DNA from 4 places in the Streptomyces sediminimaris genome. Region 1 is predicted to be linked to each of the others. Evidence: riboswitches for the same ligand, from Rfam matches in the RefSeq annotation. Region 1 holds a riboswitch; each other region holds the start of a gene.

Region 1 (5,036 bases):
GTCAGTTCGCGGGGCGTGAGCGGCCCCTCGGCGGCCGGCGCACCGGGCGTCGCGGCGGGCGGCCGCCGCCTGCTCTCCAGGAGCCGGCGCTGCCGCTCGACCGCCGCGAGCAGAGGCTGCACCTGCTCGGCCGCGCGGACATGGTCGTCGGTGAAGTCCGTGCCGGAGCGGTAGATCATGCATCCGGTGATCGGCGTCGTCGTCCCGGGCAGCGGAATCGCCAGGACGTGGTCCGCGTCCATGGCGTCGCCGATCAGCCGCCTGGTCGGGCTCGCCGACCAGGCGGAACCGGCGGCCCGGCGCGCGGTGAGGGGCTCCCTGCCGGACCCCGCCGCATAGTGCCGGGCGAACGGGTACCCCGCGCGCAGCAGGCCCAGATCCTCCTCCGCGAGCCCGTCGAACACCGTGGCCAGGGCCGGCGGCATGCCCACCGTGCCCTCGCTCTCGCTCCAGTCGTCGAGCTTGTAGACCAGGGTCTCGCCGCCGCACACGCCCGGCAGCGCGCTCGCCAGCAGCGGCCAGAGCCGCTCGGGCTCGCTCTCGTTGAGCGCGGCGACGGCCACCGACAGCATGCGCTCGTGTGCCGAGCCCCGCGCCTGTCCCACGTTCTCTCCGCTCGTCCGCCGCGTACGCAGTTCTGCCCATACCGGCGATACCCCACGCCGTCCGAGACTTCAACCGGGCCGCCGCGATGATCTCGGGCCCGATCACCGTGCGGGCCGCCGGAGCGGGGGGCCGGCGGCCCGCAGCACGCCTTACGCGGGGCGCACGGCGATCCGTACGGCCGCCTCACCGGCGTTGTGGATCGACTCCTCACGGATGACCGAGCCGGGACCGGGCGCGTGGACCATCATGCCGTTGCCCGTGTACAGCCCGACATGGCTGAAGTTGTCGTGGAAGAAGATCAGGTCGCCGGGGCGGGACTCGGCGAGCGGGATCACCGTGCCGGTGCCCGCTTGCTCGGAGGTGCTGCGCGGCAGTGCGACCCCGGCGGCCTTCCACGCCGCCTGGGTGAGACCCGCGTTGTCGTACGACTCCGGCCCGACCGCACCCCACAGACACGGCCTGCCGATCTGCGCGCGGGCGAAGGCGACGGCCCGGTCGGCCTGGGTTCCGACGGGCGCCTCGACGGCCGGGACGCCGGTGTCGAGGACGCTCGGCTGCCGCGCGCCCCAGTGGCCGAGGGCGGGTACGCCCGTGTCGAGGCCGCTCGGCTGCCGCATGCGCCAGTCCTCGACGGCCGGCACCCCTGTGTCCAGGACACTGGGCTCCCGCAGCCGCATCCGCCACGCCTCCTCGGCCGCGGACACACCCGTCTCGGCGACGCCCGGCTGCCGCGCGCCCCAGTTCCCGGCGTCGGAGGCGCCGGTGTCGAGCAGGGCCGGCTGCCGCGTGCGCCAGTCCTCACCGGCGGGGATCGCGGTGCCGGGGAGGTCCGGCTGCTGCGCGCCCCAGTTCCCGGCGGCGGGTGCGCCGGTGTCGAGCAGGGCCGGCTGCCGCGTGCGCCAGTCCTCACCGGCGGGGATCGCGGTGCCGGGGACGTCCGGCTGCTGCGCGCCCCAGTGGCCGAGGGCGGGTACGCCCGTGTCGAGGACGCTCGGCTGCCGCAGCCGCCACGCCTCCTCCGCCGCGCGCTGGGACTGCTCCGCCGGGGGCTGCCACGTGGTGAGGGCCTGGGGCTGGGCGGCCGCGAGCGGGGCCGCGGACGTCTGCCGGGCGGTGTGCCGGTACAGCAGGTCGCTGGCCGCCGCGATCTTGCGCTGGTTCTCCTGCTTGGAGCGGCGCAGCACCACCTGCCCGGGCTCCGGCGCCTCCGCGGGCGGGGCCGCGGTCTGCTGACGCTGGGCCGGCACAGCGGGCAGCGCGGCCGTCGGGCCGGCCGTCAGCTCCGCCGCGGGACGCTGCCGGGTCCCTCCGGCAGGAAGTTCGAGGGCGGGCCGGGCGGCCGCCTCCAGCTCACGGGCGGCGCCGTGGCCCGCCGTCCCGGAGGCCCGTTCCGGCCCCTTCGGACGGGCCGCGGTGCGCTGGGCCGGCAGCCGGTCGGCGGGGAGGATCGCCGGGGCCGTCGGGCCCAGGGACGAACGCGCCCCCTGGAACCACTGCCGGGCGAGGTTGTCCAGATCGGGGTCCGAGGTCCGGCCCCCGCCTCCCGGGGCCCGGCCCCGGGAGGCGGACTGCGCCCGGGTGATGTTGTGCAGGCCGGTGTCGCTCTCGGCCCGGTCGTACAGGCTGCTCACCCGCTGCCGGACGTCCTCGCTGCTCGGGGCCGCGTCCACCGCCGTCGCGGCGGCGTCGGCCGTCTGTGAGAACAGGGCCACCGAGGTGAGGGCAGCGGTGGCGAGAGCGGAGTTGCGCATTCCGGGAAGGCCGGAGCCTTGGGAGCGCGACGATCGTTCCGGCGCCATGGGAGCCGTACTCCTTCCGTGCTCCGCCTACCGAGTCAGCTGTCGGGTTCGGGCGGTCGATCCGGAAGGCATGCCCTACGGCCCTTGCCCGGACGGGCGGTCGGGCCGATTCACCCCATCGTTCGGTCGGGTCCCCGGCTCCGGCTGCCACGGGGGCGCACCGGACTCGGCGGAGGCCGCACGTCCCGGCGGGGCGCCGGAAGAACTCGTGCGGCCTGCCGCCAAACTAGCCAACTTGTGCGGCTCGTGTGAAGGTTGAGGGGCGGAATGTCCGATACGCTTCTGTGACCTTCGTCGTGACGTCCCGTCAGGTGCCGGGCGCCCGTACACAGCGGCTCCGGACGGCGACCGACCGTCGCCGGCGGACCGGCGGGCGGGCACGGGGCCGGGCGGTGGGCCGGGCGGTGGGCGGTGGTCAGGAGCGGCCGGACCCGCTCCGCGCCGCGCGCTCCGCGTTCCGCTGCTTGATCCGGGCCGCCTCCTTGCGGACCTCGGCCTGGGTCGCGCGCTCCCTCAGCAGCCACTCGGGCTGCTCCTGCTTCAGGGCCTCGATCTGCTCGGTGGTGAGCGCCTCGGTGACGCCGCCGCGCGCGAGGCCCGCGATGGAGACGCCCAGCTTCGCCGCGACCACCGGACGGGGGTGCGGACCGTCGGCCCGCAGCTCGCGCAGCCACGCGGGCGGATCGGCCTGCAACCGGTCGAGCTCGGCCCGCGAGACGGCACCCTCCCGGAACTCGGCGGGGGTGGCCTCGAGGTACACACCCAGCTTCTTCGCCGCGGTCGCGGGCTTCATCGTCTGGGTGCTCTGGTGCGACGTCATGGGGTCAGGGTATCGAGCGGACACGACGGCCCCGACCGGGGCCGCCGGCCCGGGACCGGTCACGGCCGGTGACCCGGCACCGCCCCGGGCCGGTAGCCTTGCGGCGTGACAGGCTCGCAGGCATCTCCCACGTTCCGGCTCGCGTACGTCCCGGGGGCGACGCCCGCGAAGTGGGTGCGGATCTGGAACGAGCGCCTGCCCGGCGTCCCGCTGGCCCTCCTCGCCGTACCGGCCGCCGAGGCGCCCGGCCTGCTGCGTGCCGGCGGCGCCGACGCCGGACTCCTGCGGCTGCCGGTCGACCGTACGTACTTCAGCGCCATCCCGCTCTACACGGAGACGACGGTCGTCGTGATCCCCAGGGATCACGTGATCACAGCGGTGGACGAGGTGAGCGTGGACGACCTCGCCGAAGAGGTCCTCCTCCACCCGCTGGACGACGTCCTCGGCTGGGACCGGCCGCCGGGCCGGCCCGCCGTCGAGCGTCCCGCCACCACGGAGGACGCCGTCGAACTCGTCGCGGCCGGAGTGGGCCTGCTGGTGGTCCCGCAGTCGCTGGCGCGCCTGCACCACCGCAGGGACCTGGTGTACCGGCCGGTCGTGGACGCTCCTCAGTCGAGTGTCGCCCTGGCGTGGCCCGAGGAGGCGACGACGGACCTGGTCGAGGACTTCATCGGCATCGTCCGCGGGCGCACGGTCAACAGCTCCCGGGGCCGCAAGGCCGCGGCGCCGGAGCCGAAGGGCAGGACCGGCGCGCGGGCCGGTGACAGGCGCGCTTCCACCGGCGCGAAAACGACGGCGCGCAACCTCGGGGGCAAATCCGACGTCTCCAAGGGCGCCAAGCGCAGGAAGCCCCGCCGCCGGGCGTAGCCCTCGGGCGGGGTGGCGTGGCCCCTGTGCTGTACGGGTCACCTTCACCCTCTCAGGGGGAGTCTTGCTTCGCATGGGGGAGCGCCGTGAGAGCGGCACCGAGGAGGAGCCGCTCAGCGACGAGCCGCTTGCCGGTGAGCCGCTCACCGATCAGCCGTACGCCGACGGGCCTCGCGCGGACGAGCCGCACGCCGACGCACCGCGCGCCGACGGACCACCGGCCGCTCCGCCCGGCCGCCGGGGACGTGAGCGGTTGCGCGCCGCCCTGTGGCGGTCGGCGTCCTTCGTCGGGCGCACGGTGCGCGGCGAGTGGTACGGCATCGTGGTCGATCCGGTGCGGCAGCTCGTGCGGCGCGGGCTGTCCGGGCTGACGCTGGCGTTCGTGGCCGCCTTCGGCGTGATCTTCTTCCACGCGCTGGCGCAGCGGCCCACGGGTGCGGTGGTGGTCCGCGTCCTCGGCGGTGTCAACGCCGACCTCCCGCTGTGGCTGGCCCTGCTGCGCACCCCGGTGTCGCTGTACGTCCCGGCCCTGGACCTGCCCGTGTGGGCGGGGATCACGCAGCTGTTCCTCGCCTTCGCGCTGGCCGAACTCATACTCGGCCGGACCAGGACGCTGGTCGTCTCGTACGCGACCACGCTGGCCGGCACCCTGATGGTGCGGGTGATGATCGCGCTCGGTGCGGGCTGGGGCGGGCTGGGCCTGCCGCCCGGAATCGGGCGGGTGCTCGACACCGGACCGTCCGCCGCGGTCGTGGGCCTGTTCACCTACGTCGCCGTCGTACGGCGTGCCCCCGTCGTCTTCGCGCTCACCAGCGGGTCCATGGTGTGGGAGTCGGTCGCCGTGCCCAACCTGGCGGGCCGCGAGCACCTGATAGCGATCGGCGTGGCGATCCTGCTGGCCCTGCGTGGCCGGGCCCGCTCCCGCTCCCGCCTGTTCGCCGGAC
Region 2 (5,036 bases), 2.5 Mb from region 1:
GGTGGCGACGGCGAGGTCGGCGATGGTGACGTCCTCGGTCTCGCCGGAGCGGTGGGACATCATGCACTTGAAGCCGTTGCGCTGGGCCAGCTCGACGGCGTCCAGGGTCTCGGTCAGCGAGCCGATCTGGTTCACCTTCACCAGGAGGGCGTTGGCGCTGCCCTCCTCGATGCCGCGGGCCAGGCGCTCGGGGTTGGTGACGAACAGGTCGTCGCCGACGATCTGGACCTTGTCGCCGAGGCGGTCGGTGAGGACCTTCCAGCCGGCCCAGTCGTCCTCGAACAGCGGGTCCTCGACGGAGACCAGCGGGTAGGCCGCGACCAGCTCCTCGTAGTACTCCGTCATCTCGGCGGCCGAGCGCTCCTTGCCCTCGAAGAGGTACTTGCCGTCCTTGTAGAACTCGGAGGCGGCGACGTCGAGCGCGAGGGCGATCTGCTCGCCGGGGGCGTAGCCGGCCTCCTTGATCGCTTCCAGGATGAGGTCGAGGGCCTCGCGGTTGGAGCCGAGGTTCGGGGCGAAGCCGCCCTCGTCGCCGAGGCCGGTGGCCAGGCCCTTGCTCTTCAGTACCTTCTTGAGGGTGTGGTAGACCTCGGCGCCCCAGCGCAGGGCCTCGGAGAAGGACTCCGCGCCGATCGGGGCGATCATGAACTCCTGGATGTCCACGTTGGAGTCGGCGTGCGAGCCGCCGTTCAGGATGTTCATCATCGGCACCGGCAGCAGGTGCGCGTTCGGGCCGCCCAGGTAGCGGAAGAGGGGCAGGTCGGACGCCTCGGAGGCGGCGTGGGCGACGGCGAGGGAGACGCCGAGGATGGCGTTGGCGCCGAGCGAGCCCTTGTTGTCGGTGGCGTCCAGGTCGAACATCGCCTGGTCGATCAGGCGCTGCTCGGTGGCGTCGTAGCCGACCAGCTCCGGGCCGATCTGCTCGATCACGGCGAGGACGGCCTTCTCGACGCCCTTGCCCTGGTAGCGGCCCGGGTCGCCGTCGCGGAGCTCGATGGCCTCGAAGGCGCCCGTGGAGGCGCCGGACGGGACGGCGGCACGACCCGTGCTGCCGTCGTCGAGGCCGACCTCGACCTCGACCGTGGGGTTGCCTCGGGAGTCCAGGATTTCCCGGGCTACGACGACGTCGATGGACGGCACGAGCATCTCCTTCATGGATGTGACACGGCTACGGCAGTAGCGCGGTGGCTCTGCGAGACGAGCCTAACCGGCTCCGGCCGTTCAGCCACGCGGTCGCCCACCCCTTGAGCAGAACCGAGAGTAAATTGTTTCCGAACGGAACAAAAACCGGCACGGAAGCGCACGCTCGGGCGCGCGAAAAGCCCCGCCCCGGTGCGTACGGGGGAACACGCACCGGGGCGGGGAGCCCGTGGGGGACGGGGCGGCCCCTCACGCGCCCCCTTGCTGGAGGGCGCGACTGTCAGGGCACCGCGAGTCCGGCTACCGGCCCGCCGTCACGTCAGGGGCGCCTGCGGGCCCGCCGTCACGTCAGGGGCGACTGCCGGCCCGCTGTCACTTCAGGTGCAGCTGCTGGCCCGGGTAGATGAGGTCGGCGTTCTGGACGATGTTCTTGTTCAGCTTGAACAGCTTCGCCCAGCCACCGGCGACGTGGTGCCTCGCGGCGATCGAGCTGAGGGTGTCGCCCTTGACGACCTTGTACTCGCCATCGCCCTTCTTGACCTTCTTGCCGGTCGGGGTGGTGACGGTCTTCTGGCTCTTGTGCGGCTTCACGGCCGGACGCTCGGAGGAGCGGGAGGCGGCCTGCGAGCCGGTGGAGCGGGTGGTGGTGCTCGGCTTCGAGGCGGCGGCACCGTTGTAGGCGGCGCCGGACAGGCCCGTGCCGCAGACCGGCCAGGCACCCTTGCCCTGGGAGGCGAGGACCTTCTCGGCGACGGCGATCTGCTGGGCCTTGCTGGCCTGGTTGGCCTGCGGGGCGTAGGCGGTGCCGCCGTACGCGGCCCAGGTGGAGGCGGAGAACTGCAGGCCGCCGTAGTAGCCGTTGCCGGTGTTGATGGACCAGTTGCCACCCGACTCGCACTGGGCGACCGTGTCCCACTCGGAGGCGGTGGCGGCGGAGGCGTTGCCGGCCGCCATCAGCGGGGCGGCGATGGCGACACCGGTGATGCCGGCGAACGCGGCGACCCGGGTGGCCTTGGACGGACGACGGTGCTTGCCCTGGCCGGAAAACAGCATGGTTGATCCCCTCACCGACGCCTGCGAGGTGAGCTGTCGGGTTCGGGCCGGTTGAGTTGCCCGGTCGTGCCTCGCTCTCGCTCGGCACGGCTACACCCCTAGCCGCCACCGGCAACTTCCCGGTGGGGCACTTACCTTGGGTCCCCCGCTCCTGCCTACGGCGCTTGACGCGACGACTGTTCCCGTACGGCCGCTGGCAGGATTCGGCGTTGCGGCGGACGGGGCTCGTGTTGACGAGCGATGAAGACCGTAGACACGCCCTCCGCGGAAATTCAAAGACGATCAGGGCCTCTGAGACTCATCCCACACTTTCACCAAACCGGACATTCCCGAGCGAAGCGTGACGTGAACTCCCGCTGGTTTTGGCCCTATTCGTCACCGAGTCGCAGGGTCTGACCGGCCACGATGTGGTTCGGGTCGTCGCCGATGGCCTTCTTGTTCTCGTCATACAGCGCGCGCCACCCGCCGCTCACGTCACGGGAGTCCGCGATGGAGGCGAGGGTGTCGCCGGCGCGGACGGTGTAGCCGGCGTCCGCGTGGCCGTCGGCGGTCGTCTCGTCCGCGCTCGCGCCACGGTGGCGGCCGGTACCGAGCGCGCCATTGTCGGACGCGCCGCTGCCGGACGCGGCGCTGCCGGACGCGGCGGCGCCGAGCGCGCCGGTGTCGACGAGGCTCCAGGAACCCGCGGCCTGCCGAGCGTTGTCCGGGTCGTCCGTCTCCGCCGGGTTCGCGGCCGAGCCGCCGCCCTGTGAAGCACTCGGGCCGCGAGGGGACGGGGACGTGGAGGCGGAGGCGGACGGCGAGGCGGACGTCCCGGATTCGGCTGAGTTGTCCGCCTTGCCGGTGGAGGCAGGAGACGAGCTGCCGGAGGGGTCCGAGGACGGATCGGCGGACGGATCCGACGAAGAGGACCCGGAGCCCCCGGACGAGCCGCCCGAGGAGTTGGACAGGCCGAGGGAATTCGACAGGCCGAGGGAGCCGGAGGTCGCTCCGGAATCGGAGGAGCCCGACGAGCCCGACGAACCCGACGAGCCGCTGCCGCCGTCCAGCACGCCGGTGTCGATGTCGGCCGAGTCCGCGGCCTTGCTCAGCCCGGTGGTCAGCCCGCAGGTGTGGAAGGCACCCACGCCCTGGTCCTGGAGGATCTTCTGGGCGACGGCGATCTGCTGGTTGCGGCTGGCCAGGTCGGGCCGCGGGGCGTAGTCGAGACCCCCGTACCTCTCCCAGTCGTCCTGGCTCAACTGCAGGCCGCCGTACAGGCCGTTGCCGCTGTTCTGGCTCCAGGCCCCGTCGGTCTCGCACTGCGCCACCTTGTCCCACGTGGCGCCGTCGTCGGCGGCGCTCGCGGCGGAGGCGGCGAGGAGCGGGATGGCGATCGCGGAACCGGTCACCCCGGCGGCGACGATGATGGCGGGGGCCTGGCGGGGGCGACGGTGCCGACCGTTCCCGGAGAGCATGCGAGGGCCTTTCGGAGACAGCATTGACCGGCGCGGCGCATGGCGCTCCGCACACCGCGCTGGTGGGTGAAAGTATCGGCTGACGATCACTTGTCACAAGTTAATGCCGCGCAGATCACGTGAAGATCACATAGTTGAAGGCGTGTCATCTTTGACCTGTTCCGCACGGTCGGGCGATCAGCGGCCGGTGCCTATACGGTCGTTCCGTGACCGTCCCGAACGCCGCCCCCGAACTGTTCACGTGGGAATTCGCCTCCGATCCCTACCCGGCCTACGCCTGGCTGCGCGAGCATTCCCCCGTCCACTGGACGAGACTGCCCAGCGGGGTCGAGGCGTGGCTGGTCACGCGCTACGCCGACGCACGTCAGGCGCTCGCGGACGGGCGGCTGTCGAAGAACCCCGACCATCACGCCGAGGACGCGCAGGGCAAGAGCAGGACCGGCATCCCGGGCGAGCGCAGCGCCAATCTGATGACGCACCTGCTCAACCTCGATCCGCCGGACCACACCCGGCTGCGCCGTCTCGTGTCCAAGGCGTTCACGCCGCGCAGGGTGGCGGAATTCACGCCGCGGGTGCAGGAGTTGACGGACGGCCTGATCGACCGGTTCGCGCCACGCGGCGAGGCCGATCTGATCCACGAGTTCGCCTTCCCCCTCCCCATCCACGCCATCTGCGACCTCCTCGGCGTCCCGCGCGAGGACCAGGACGACTTCCGCGAGTGGGCGGGGATGATGATCCGGCACGGCGGGGGGCCGCGCGGCGGGGTCGCCCGCTCGGTGAAGAAGATCCGCGGTTATCTCGCCGAACTCATCCACCGCAAGCGCGGCGACCTCGGCGACGACCTGATCTCGGGCCTCATCCGCGCCTCGGACCACGGCGAGCATCTGACCGAGAACGAGGCCGCCGCGATGTGCTTCGTGCTCCTCTTCGCCGGTTTCGAGACCACCATCAACCTCATCGGCAACGGCACGTACGCGCTGCTGCGCGACCCGGGGCAGCGGGCGCGGCTCCAGGAGGCGGTCGAGCACGGTGACACGGCGCTGCTCGACACCGCCGTCGAGGAACTGCTCCGCTACGACGGCCCCGTGGAACTGGCCACCTGGCGCTTCGCCACCGAGCCGCTCGCCATCGGCGGGCAGCGCGTCGCCACCGGGGATCCCGTCCTGGTCGTCCTCGCGGCGGCGGACCGCGACCCCGCCCGCTTCACCGAGCCCGACACCCTGGACCTCTCCCGCCGCGACAACCCGCACCTCGGCTACGGCCACGGCATCCACTACTGCCTCGGCGCTCCCCTGGCCCGCCTGGAGACCCGCACCGCGCTGGAGACCCTGCTCCGCCGCCTCCCCGACCTCGACCTCGCCGCCGACCCGGCCGACCTGCGCCGGC
Region 3 (5,036 bases), 3.0 Mb from region 1:
GCTGCCCCACCTGCTCCTCGCTGAGGTGGTCGAAGAGCGAGGCGCGCACCGTCTCGACATGCCCGGGCGCCGCGCGCTCCAGCACCGCCATACCCTCGTCGGTGAGCGCGGCGATGCTGCCCCGCTTGTCCCACTTGCAGTTCTCGCGCCGGACCAGCCCGTCCTTCTCCAGCCGGGACACGGCGTACGTCAGCCGGCTCCGGGTGATCTTCGTCCTCCCGGCGAGGTCGGTCATCCTGAGCCGCCGCTCGGGCGCCTCGGAGAGGTTGGCCAGGATGGAGTAGTACAGGTGCGGCATGCCGGCGTCCTGCTGGAGCTGCCGGTCGATCGCGTCCTCCAGGAGGTGCGCCGCGGCGAGGTACGCGCGCCAGGCGCGCTGCTCCTCGGAGGTGAGCCAGCGAGTCGTCATGCCGCCAGTGTAGTTTTGCTTAAAACTTGAACCAAGTCACCCGCCCGCCCGATACCGTCTGCCCGCCGGGTCCGCCCGCCCGGCCTGCCCCGCCCGTCGCCGAGAGTGAGCGCGCGTCCGATGCCGTACCCCTACGTCCTGCTGTCCGCCGCCGTCTCCCTCGACGGCTACCTCGACGACACCGGTCCCGAACGCCTGCTGCTCTCCGGACCGGCCGACTTCGAGCGTGTGGACGAGGTGCGGGCGTCGGTCGACGCGATCCTCGTCGGCGCCGGGACCATCCGCGCCGACAACCCGCGGCTGCTGGTCAACTCGCCCAGGCGCCGGGCCGCCCGGGTCGCGGCGGGGCGGTCGGAGTACCCGCTCAAGGTGACCGTCAGCGGCTCCGGCGAGCTGGATCCGGACGCCGTTTTCTGGCACACCGGCGGCGACAGGCTCCTGTACACGACCGACAAGGGCGCCGAACGCGCCCGCGCGCTCGGCCTCGCCGCCGGCGTCGTCGCGCTCGGCCCCGGCCTCGACTGGCGCGGGCTCCTCGCGCACCTGCACGACGAACGGGGCGTGCGACGCCTGATGGTCGAGGGCGGCGGCACGATCCACACCCAGCTCCTGCAGCAGGGCCTCGCCGACGAGCTCCAGCTCGTCCTCGCCCCCCTCTTCGTCGGCGACCCGGAAGCGCCCCGCCTCTTCGGCCCCGGCGCCTACCAGGGCGGGCGTCTGCGTCTGACGGAGACGCGGCGGATCGAGGACGTCGTCCTCATGCGCTACGAGCCCACCGCCCCCGGCGCCGGCCCGCTGCCCACCGCCGCCGACCACCACTGGCTGGCCCTCGCCTGCGAGCTCGCGGCCCTGTGCCCGCCCTCCCGTACGGCCTTCAGCGTGGGCGCGGTGATCGTCGCCGCCGACGGCACGGAACTCGCCCGCGGCCACTCCCGTGAGGGCGGCGACCCCGTCGTGCACGCCGAGGAGGCGGCCCTGGCCAAGCTCGGCCCGGCCGATCCGAGGCTGGCGTCGGCCACGGTCTACACCAGCCTGGAGCCCTGTACCCGCCGGGCGTCCCGGCCGAAGCCCTGCGCCCGGCTGATCCTCGACGCGGGCGTACGGCGGGTGGTCACGGCGTGGCGGGAGCCGGACACCTTCGTCGCGGGCGCGGACGGCAGCGGCCTGCTGGCGGCGCGCGGCGTCGAGGTGGTCGTACTCGAAGAGCACCGGGAGCGGGCCGAGGCGCCGAACCGTCATCTGCCGGGCTTCTGAGCCGTGGCGTGGACGGCCCCGCGGATGGCGTATGCTGATGACACACCGACGCGGGGTGGAGCAGCTCGGTAGCTCGCTGGGCTCATAACCCAGAGGTCGCAGGTTCAAATCCTGTCCCCGCTACTCAAGGCTCAGGGCCGAAGTCCGGAAACGGATTTCGGCCCTGAGCGTTTCCCGGGGCCTCCTGTCCGCAACGGCGTCCCGTGAGGCTGTCCCGTGAGGCCGTCCTGTGGGGCCGTCACGTGAGGCCGTGACGTGTGGTGACCGGGCGACCGCTTTCCGCATAACGACTGACACACCGTCAGGGCGGGCGGAGCGATCGAGGCGAGGTCAACTCGCCCGTTTTCTGCCGCTCTTGGTCCCTACGTCCGGGCCAAGAAGCGTTAATGATCAAGCGGAACGGCTTGGAATCGGTACCCCGGGTCTATTAACGTTCGATAACGCAGCGCGGTCGTCCCAGCCGTCACAAGAGGCGGCTCCGTGCGCACGCGCCGAATCCCGCAAGGGAACCGGGGAACCACCACCCAGGGGTGAATCGCGTGGATGCCGCCGTGAAGCCACGGCTGCTGTACGCGCGTAGGAGACCTTCCTGCTCCGAACCCGTCAGCTAACCCGGTAGGCGAGAAGGAAGGAAAGGAGCGCGCCCACGTGGCGTCCAACCCGCCTGCCCCGGCAGCACCGTTCGTGCCGAGCACCGAGCCCTTCGGCTTCGCCGGTCCCTCCGAGGAGGGTCCGTGGGAGGAGTGGAACCCCACCGAGGAGTCCCTCCGTCCCGTTCGCGGCCGGCACCGTGTCGCCAAGCAGCGTGGCGGCGGGCTCGCCCGCAGCTCCACGGTTCTCGGTGTCGGCGTCATAGCGGCCGTCGGCGCGGGCGGCATGGCCAGCGCGAACACCGGCAAGCCGCCGGTCTCCATCTCCATGCCCGACCTGGGCTCCGTCGGCCACATGTTCGGCGGCTCCTCCGACGCCGCCAAGGGCTCGGCCACCGCGCTCAGCACCGTCGGAGTGACCACCGAGGAGACCGAGCAGGGCGCCCAGGACGCCGGTGAGGCGCTGCGCGACCGCATCATGGCGCAGGCCGAGAGCCAGCAGGTCCAGGTGGACAGCAAGGCCCAGACCGTCACCGAGGCCGCCATCGCGCGGCAGGCCGAGGCCGCCGCCGCCAAGGCGGAGAAGGACGCCGCGGCCAAGGCCGCCGCCGCCAAGGAGAAGGCCGAGGCCGCCGCCAAGAAGGCCGCCGAGGCCGCGCGGCTGGCCGAACTGGCCAAGGAGTACCGCCTTCCGGTCGTGTCCTACACGATCACCGGCACCTTCGGGCAGGCCGGCTCCATGTGGTCCTCCGGCTACCACACGGGCCTCGACTTCGCCGCTCCCACGGGCACGCTCATCAAGGCCGTCCACAGCGGCACCGTCACCCAGGCCGGCTGGGCCGGCTCCTACGGCTACCGCACGGTCCTGACCCTCGACGACGGCACGGAGCTGTGGTTCTGCCACCAGTCGTCGATCAGCGTGAGCGTGGGCCAGAAGGTCAGCACGGGCGAGGTCATCGGACGGGTCGGCGCCACGGGCAACGTGACCGGGCCCCACCTCCACCTCGAGGTCCACCCGAACGGCCAGGCCCAGGCCGTCGACCCGATGACCTGGCTGCGCGGCAAGGGCCTCAACCCCTGAGCCAGGCCACTGTCCGAGGACGGACCCACGGCGCCCCGGTGACCGGGGTCGCCCCGGCCCGGCCCGGCCCGGCCCGACCCGGCGCCGGCTCTCAGGACTGGTACGGGTTGTACGGGGTGTACGGCTTGTACGCGGTGTACGGCTTGTACGCGGTGTACGGCGTCGCCGGGTACCCGTACGTCCCGTACGCGCCGTACGCGCCGTAGGTCCCGTACGCCGGCCATGGCGGCGCGACCGCCGGTGCCGCGGGCGCCGTGGCACGCGCGGCGTAGTCCAGCGCCGGACGTGCCACGTCACGCCGCCGCCACAGCTCGAACAGCAACTCCCGTTCCCTGACGACGAAGTCCTCCCCGGCCCGGCCGCGCCGGCCCCGGTGCCGCAGGAAGGCCAGTGAGGTCGCGTACGCCTCGTACTGGGTGACCTGGCGTGCCGCGGGCCGGCCGCCGTGGTGGGCGGCGTAGTCGCGGGCCAGCCGGCGGGCCCGCATCGAGCCGAGGACGTAGGGTTCGGCGGGGGAGAGCCAGCCGGCGACGGCGTAGGCGGGCAGTTCCTCGCGCACGGTGCGCAGTTCGCGCTGGCGCGTCCAGATCACCAGCCAGGTCAGCAGGCCGAACGCCGGGACCATGAAGGCGGCGTAGACGGCGAAGAACCCGTACTCGCCGAAGGTCGACGAGCCGTTCCAGATCGCGTGCATGGCCATCGCGAGCAGCAGGCCGGAGAGCGGGACCAGGACCCGCCGCAGACGCCGGCGCTCCGGCGAGAGCGCGGCGAGGCCGAAGCCGATGCCGGTCAGGACGGTGAAGAGCGGGTGGGCGAACGGCGACATGATGACGCGGACGAAGAACGTCGCGGCGGTGACGGAGGCGATGCCGCGTTCCCCGGTGAGCTGGTCGGTGCCGAAGGCGGTGCCCAGATAGAGGATGTTCTCGGTGAACGCGAAGCCGGTGGCGGTGACACCGGCGATGACCACGCCGTCGACGATCCCGGTGAAGTCCCGTCTGCGGAACAGGAAGACGAGGAGGACGGCGGCCGCCTTCGCCGACTCCTCGACGATGGGCGCTATCACGGTCGCACCGAGGGTGTCGGCACTGGACGGATCGGCCGTCGCGGTCTCTATCCATCTCGTGGCGAAGCTGTTGGCGACGATCGCTATCAGCGCCGCCGCACAGGCTCCCCAGGCGAAGGCGAACAGCAGGTTGCGCCAGGGGCCGGGGGCGACGCGGTCGAGCCAGCGGAAGGCGGCTATGAGCAGGGGCACGGGCAGCACGGCCAGCCCCAGCCCGACCAGGAATCCCTCGGTGCCGGTCTGCTCGCGCACCAGGGCCAGGATGACGAGCCCGGAGAGCGCGAGAAGAGTGCTGAGCGCCGCGTACCGCACCCATCCGCACTGCCACCAGTGGGCGGGCCCGAGCGCACCACCGGCCGGACCGCCGGGCTGCGGCGGATGCGTCGGGTACGGGGGACTGGTGGCCACGGCATTGACCCTAACGAGGCAGGGCGCCGCCCGCGACGGTACGTCGGATGGCCCGTACGGCCGAAGGGGGGTTCAGGCGCCGGCGGGGGGGTGGAGGTGGTGCTGTGCGCGACGGAAGAGCAGGTCGTTCACGACATGTCCCTTCTCCAGACCCTGGCTCTCGAAACGGGTCAGCGGCCGGAAGCCGGGACGCGGCGCGAAACCACCGTCCGCCTGTGTGTTCTCGAA
Region 4 (5,036 bases), 6.0 Mb from region 1:
CCGACGCGGTCACACCGGGCACCAGCACCTGCCCTGGGTCGCCCTCGACACCGACGCGAGCGAGGAGCGCGGCGAGGTCTACGGCTGCGCGCTCGGCTGGTCGGGCTCGTGGCGGATCGCGGTGGCGCAGCTGCCCGACGCACGCGTGCAGATCACCGGCGGCTCGGGATACGACGACTCCGGGCTGCTGCGCCTGGAGGCGGGGCAGTCCTGGACCACGCCCGTCTTCGCGGGCCTGTGGAGCGAGGGCGGCTTCGGCGGGGCGAGCCGTGCCTGGCACGCCTACCAGCGCGCGTACGTGATCCCGGACGCGCAGCGGGACCGGCCGGTGCTGTTCAACTCCTGGGAGGCCACGGAGTTCGACATCTCCGAGGAGCAGCAGTCGGTGCTCGCCCGGCGGGCCGCCGCGATCGGCGTCGAGCTGTTCGTCGTCGACGACGGCTGGTTCGGCCGGCGCACCAGCGACCGGGCCGGGCTCGGCGACTGGTCGCCCAACCCGGACCGCTTCCCGAAGGGGCTCAGGCCCCTCGCGGAGTACGTGCACGCCCTCGGCATGCAGTTCGGCATCTGGGTGGAGCCCGAGATGGTCAACCCGGACAGCGACCTCTACCGCGAGCATCCGGACTGGGTCCAGTTCCAGCCGGGACGAAAGCGGACGGAGTTCCGCAATCAGCTCGTACTGAACCTGGCCCGCGAGGATGTCCAGGACCACCTGTGGCAGCAGCTCGACGCGCTGCTGTCCAGCGCCCCGATCGACTACGTGAAGTGGGACTTCAACCGCTGCTTCACCGATGCGGGCTGGCCCGGCGAGCCCTACCCGCAGCGGCTGTGGACCGACCATGTCCACGCCCTGTACGGCCTGTTGGACCGGCTGCGCGCGGCCCACCCGGGTGTCGCCTTCGAGTCGTGCTCGGGCGGCGGCGGCCGGATCGACCTCGGGATCATGGGCCGTACGGACCAGGTGTGGACCTCCGACAACACCGACCCGCTCGACCGGCTCGCCATCCAGCACGGCTTCAGCCAGATCCACCCCGCGCGCGTGATGGCGGCCTGGGTCACCGACAGCCCCAACACCCAGCTCAACGGCCGCGTCAGCTCGCTGCGCTTCCGGTTCGTCAGCTCCATGGCCGGAGTGCTCGGCGTCGGCGGCGACCTCACCCGCTGGAGCGAGGAGGAGCTGGCCGAGGCGGGGGAGTGGGTGGCCCTCTACAAGGAGATCCGCCCCCTGGTGCAGCAGGGGGACCTCTACCGGCTGCGGCCGCCCGCGGGCGGGCTGAGCGCGGTGCAGTACGTACGCGGGGACGAGGCGGTCGTCCTGGCCTGGCTGCAGGCGCAGAGCCACGGCGAACCCGTGCCCGCGCTGCGGCTCAGGGGTCTCGATCCGGCCGCTTCGTACGAATGCCTTGAAACGGGTGAAATCCACAGAGGTGCCGTACTGCTCCACCACGGACTGCGCACCGGGCTGCGCGGCGATCTCGACGCGGCCGTCGTCCGTCTGCGCCGCGTGTGAGCGGTGTGTCCGTATTGGTCTTTTCGCTCCAACTCGCTCGTAAATAGGGCCTCCTGGCGGCGCGGTGCGTGAGGAGCGTCATATCCGTGACCGAACGTGGTCCGTCATGTTCACGTAATGGACGCGCCGGACAAGGGAATTCGCCTGCGAAGACAGCCTTCGAATAACGCTGGGTCACCACGGTTTCCCCTCAAGGATCAACAGAATCGCTTTCACGGGGAACCGTCACTTGTCCCTTTGCGTCCTCGTCGCCTACGTTCACCACCGATCCGGACGGACGCCCAATCCTGCCGCCGTCCGGTGCCCGCACAACTCACCCGTGAACGGCAGGAGCGGGGGACCCACAGGAATCACCGCCTGTTCCGGTCTCCGGAACGGCTAGGGGTAAAGCCGCGTCGAACGCGCGGCCGGGCATCTCCAGCCCGCACCCGACAGCTCACCTCGTAGGCGCCGGAGAGGAATTCGTCATGCCCGCGAAGGGTAAGCACCGCCGTCCGAAGTCCCTGCGCTTCACCCGCACCATGGCCGTCGCCGGAACCGGTGGCGCCGCGCTCGCACTCCCGCTGATGGGGGCCACCGGCGCCCACGCCGCCACCGCGGACTCCGTTTCCCAGTCGGTTTCCCAAAAGGCCGTCCAGTCCCTTCCGAGCGCCGGGAAAAAGGCCACGGAGAAGAAGAATGCCGTGGCCGGCAACGGCGTTCGCACCTATTCGGTGCGCGCCGGTGACTGTCTCTCGAAGATCGCCGGCGAGCAGCATGTGGACGGCGGCTGGAAGAAGCTCTACTCGGACAACCGCCGGGCCGTCGGTGACGACCCGTCGTTGATCCACCCCGGCCTGAAGCTCACGCTCGGCAAGAAGGCCGCGCCGAGCGCCGCCCGGTCCTCCACGGCTCCGAAGGCCTCCGCCAAGAAGCCGTCCGCCAAGAAGCCGGCCGGCAGGAAGACCACCGCCACGCAGGCGTCCGAGACCACCGGCAGCGGCTTCACCCTCCCGGTGAACAGCTCCGCCATCGGCACCGGCTACAAGGTGGCCGGCAGCATGTGGTCCAGCGGCTACCACACCGGCGTCGACTTCGTGGTCCCGACCGGCACCACCGTCAGGGCGGTCGGCACCGGCACGGTGGTCTCCGCCGGGTGGGGCGGCGCGTACGGCAACCAGGTCGTCATCAGGCTCGCCGACGGCCACTACGCCCAGTACGGCCACCTGTCCCGGATATCCGTCTCGGCCGGCCAGGCCGTGACCGCCGGCCAGCAGCTAGGCCTCTCCGGTGCGACCGGCAACGTGACCGGCCCGCACCTGCACTTCGAGATCCGCACCACGCCGTACTACGGCTCCGACGTGGACCCGGTCGCCTACCTCCGCTCGAAGGGCGTCACCGTCGGCTGACCCCCCCTGCCACCTCTCCTGACACGCTGCCGAAGGCCGGACCTCGATCCCCGGGTCCGGCCTTCGGTATGTCCGCGCACGGACTCCGCGCACAGACAGGGCAGTTGAGAAGGCAACAGTGCGGTCCGGACGGTTATTCCGAGCTTGGCGAACACTTTAGAAGTGTCTTATCTCACCGCCCGTCAAGCCCTTCCGGCGCTTTCTTACGGTCGCGTAGGTCACATTCAAAGGTGGATCATCGGTCGACGTGGCAGACGATTCGAAGAGTGACAGCAGAGCAGTGATCGGGTCGTACGTCGCGGTGGGGGACAGCTTCACCGAGGGCGTCGGCGATCCCGGCCCCGACGGGGCGTACGTCGGCTGGGCCGACCGTTTCGCCGTGCTCCTCGCGGACCGGCGGCCCGAGGGCGACTTCGGCTACACGAACCTGGCGGTGCGCGGGAAGCTGCTCGACCAGATCGTGGCGGACCAGGTGCCGCAGGCGATCGCCCTCGAGCCGGACCTGGTCTCCTTCTGCGCGGGCGGCAACGACATCATCCGGCCGGGCACCGACCCCGACGAGGTCGCCGAGCGTTTCGAGCGGGCCGTCGCCCGGCTCACCGAGGCCGCGGGAACGGTCATGGTGACGACCGGGTTCGACACCCGCGGCGTTCCCGTGCTCCAGCGCCTGCGCGGCAAGATCGCCACCTACAACGGTCATGTCCGGGCCATCGCGGACCGCTACGGCTGCCCGGTGCTCGACCTGTGGTCCCTCAAGACCGTGCAGGACCGCCGGGCCTGGGACGGCGACCGGCTCCACCTCTCACCCGAAGGGCACACGCGCGTCGCGCTGCGCGCCGGGCAGGTCCTCGGTCTCGACATCCCGGCCGACCCGGACCAGCCCTGGCCGCCGCTGCCGCCGCGCGGCGCCCTGGAGATCCGCCGGGACGACGTGCAGTGGGCGCGCGAGTACCTGGTGCCCTGGATCGGCCGGCGGCTGCGCGGCGAGTCCTCCGGCGATCACGTGACGGCGAAGGGCACGCTGTCCCCGGACGACATCAGGATGCGGATCTCCTCGGTCGCCTGAGGCCTCCGGGTCCGCCGGACGTGGGCCCCCGCCCCGGGCGGGGGCTCAGTGCCCGGACGCCGTCAACGCCGCCCGCTCCATGCCCAGTTCACGTGCCAGCGCGTCGTCCACCCACTCCTGCGCCCGCGCGCGGGAGATCGCGCCGCCGTACGACGTCATCTGCACGGCGAGCCCGTCGAGCAGGGCCGTCAGGCGCAGGGCCGCGCCGTGCGGGTCCGGGCAGCGGAACTCGCCCCCGGCCGCCCCTTCGGCGATCACCTCGGCGAGCGCCGCCTTCCACTGCTTGTCCAGGTCGCGCGTGACCTCCCGCAGCGCCGGCTCGCGCAGCGCCGCCGCCCAGCCCTCGATCCACAGCCGCCAGCCCTTGGCCTGGCCCGTCGGCGCGTACCAGCGCACCGCCGAGCGCAGCCGCCGCAGCGCCGTCGTACGGCGGCCGAGCAGCTTGCGCAGATGGGCGAGGTCGTCCTCGGCCGCGAAGGTGAACGCGGCGGCGACCAGCTTCTCCTTCGTCGAGAAGTGGTACAGCACCAGCGCGTTGCTCACACCGAGCGCCGAGGCGACGTCGGCGATCCTGACCGCGGCCACGCCCCGCGCCTCGATCTGCTCGATGGCGGCCCGCAGCAGCTCCGCACGCCGCTCGGCCACGCCCAACCGCACTCTCGCCACCCGGTCACCCTATTGCGTCGCGGCGCACGGTGCCGGGGCCGGACCGTCACTTGACGAGTTCGACCGGATACAGATCGGTGCGCGCGATCGCCGCGTCGCGCTCGGCGGCCAGCGCGGTGCGCCGCGCGTCGGCCAGGTAGCCGTCGTACCCGGCCTGCGAGGCGAACTCGATGAGCTGGATCTCGTCCGGCCTGCCGTCCGTCCCGTCGGCCCGGGCGCGCTGCACCAGCCGCCCGCCGTGTCCGCCCAGCAGGGCCAGCACCTTGTCCTCGTAGGCGGCCAGGGCCCCGGCGGCACCGGGCCGCCCCCACAGCACGACGCACAGTTGAACGGTCATGGTGCCCGACCCTACCGACGCCCTCTCCACCGTCCCGGACCACCTGCCGGAGCCGGCCGGTCCGGGCAC

Evidence for each region. A riboswitch is a leader RNA that binds a small molecule or an ion and turns the genes downstream of it on or off. The one in region 1 is predicted to bind cyclic di-AMP.
Region 2: another riboswitch for cyclic di-AMP. It lies ahead of ACJ9NR_RS16245 (transglycosylase family protein); the one in region 1 lies ahead of ACJ9NR_RS04835 (C40 family peptidase).
Region 3: another riboswitch for cyclic di-AMP. It lies ahead of ACJ9NR_RS18740 (M23 family metallopeptidase); the one in region 1 lies ahead of ACJ9NR_RS04835 (C40 family peptidase).
Region 4: another riboswitch for cyclic di-AMP. It lies ahead of ACJ9NR_RS32285 (M23 family metallopeptidase); the one in region 1 lies ahead of ACJ9NR_RS04835 (C40 family peptidase).

Annotation. Positions count from the first base shown of each region.
Region 1 covers NZ_JBJWOT010000001.1:1,042,707-1,047,742, reverse strand. Annotated here, with positions in the region: gene ACJ9NR_RS04840 (helix-turn-helix transcriptional regulator) at 1-572, opposite strand, end outside; gene ACJ9NR_RS04835 (C40 family peptidase) at 756-2,405, opposite strand; cyclic di-AMP (ydaO/yuaA leader) riboswitch at 2,414-2,587, opposite strand; gene ACJ9NR_RS04830 (DUF5997 family protein) at 2,821-3,225, opposite strand; gene ACJ9NR_RS04825 (LysR family substrate-binding domain-containing protein) at 3,331-4,092, shown strand; gene ACJ9NR_RS04820 (hypothetical protein) at 4,346-5,036, shown strand, end outside.
Region 2 covers NZ_JBJWOT010000001.1:3,522,322-3,527,357, forward strand. Annotated here, with positions in the region: gene eno (phosphopyruvate hydratase) at 1-1,140, opposite strand, end outside; gene ACJ9NR_RS16245 (transglycosylase family protein) at 1,513-2,193, opposite strand; cyclic di-AMP (ydaO/yuaA leader) riboswitch at 2,197-2,366, opposite strand; gene ACJ9NR_RS16250 (transglycosylase family protein) at 2,562-3,650, opposite strand; gene ACJ9NR_RS16255 (cytochrome P450 family protein) at 3,857-5,036, shown strand, end outside.
Region 3 covers NZ_JBJWOT010000001.1:4,060,086-4,065,121, reverse strand. Annotated here, with positions in the region: gene ACJ9NR_RS18755 (MarR family winged helix-turn-helix transcriptional regulator) at 1-409, opposite strand, end outside; gene ACJ9NR_RS18750 (dihydrofolate reductase family protein) at 530-1,663, shown strand; tRNA gene ACJ9NR_RS18745 (tRNA-Met) at 1,713-1,786, shown strand; cyclic di-AMP (ydaO/yuaA leader) riboswitch at 2,143-2,299, shown strand; gene ACJ9NR_RS18740 (M23 family metallopeptidase) at 2,312-3,334, shown strand; gene ACJ9NR_RS18735 (PrsW family intramembrane metalloprotease) at 3,426-4,808, opposite strand; gene trmB (tRNA (guanosine(46)-N7)-methyltransferase TrmB) at 4,881-5,036, opposite strand, start outside.
Region 4 covers NZ_JBJWOT010000001.1:7,051,847-7,056,882, forward strand. Annotated here, with positions in the region: gene ACJ9NR_RS32280 (alpha-galactosidase) at 1-1,510, shown strand, start outside; cyclic di-AMP (ydaO/yuaA leader) riboswitch at 1,806-1,973, shown strand; gene ACJ9NR_RS32285 (M23 family metallopeptidase) at 1,978-2,898, shown strand; gene ACJ9NR_RS32290 (SGNH/GDSL hydrolase family protein) at 3,179-3,964, shown strand; gene ACJ9NR_RS32295 (TetR/AcrR family transcriptional regulator) at 4,010-4,630, opposite strand; gene ACJ9NR_RS32300 (hypothetical protein) at 4,677-4,967, opposite strand.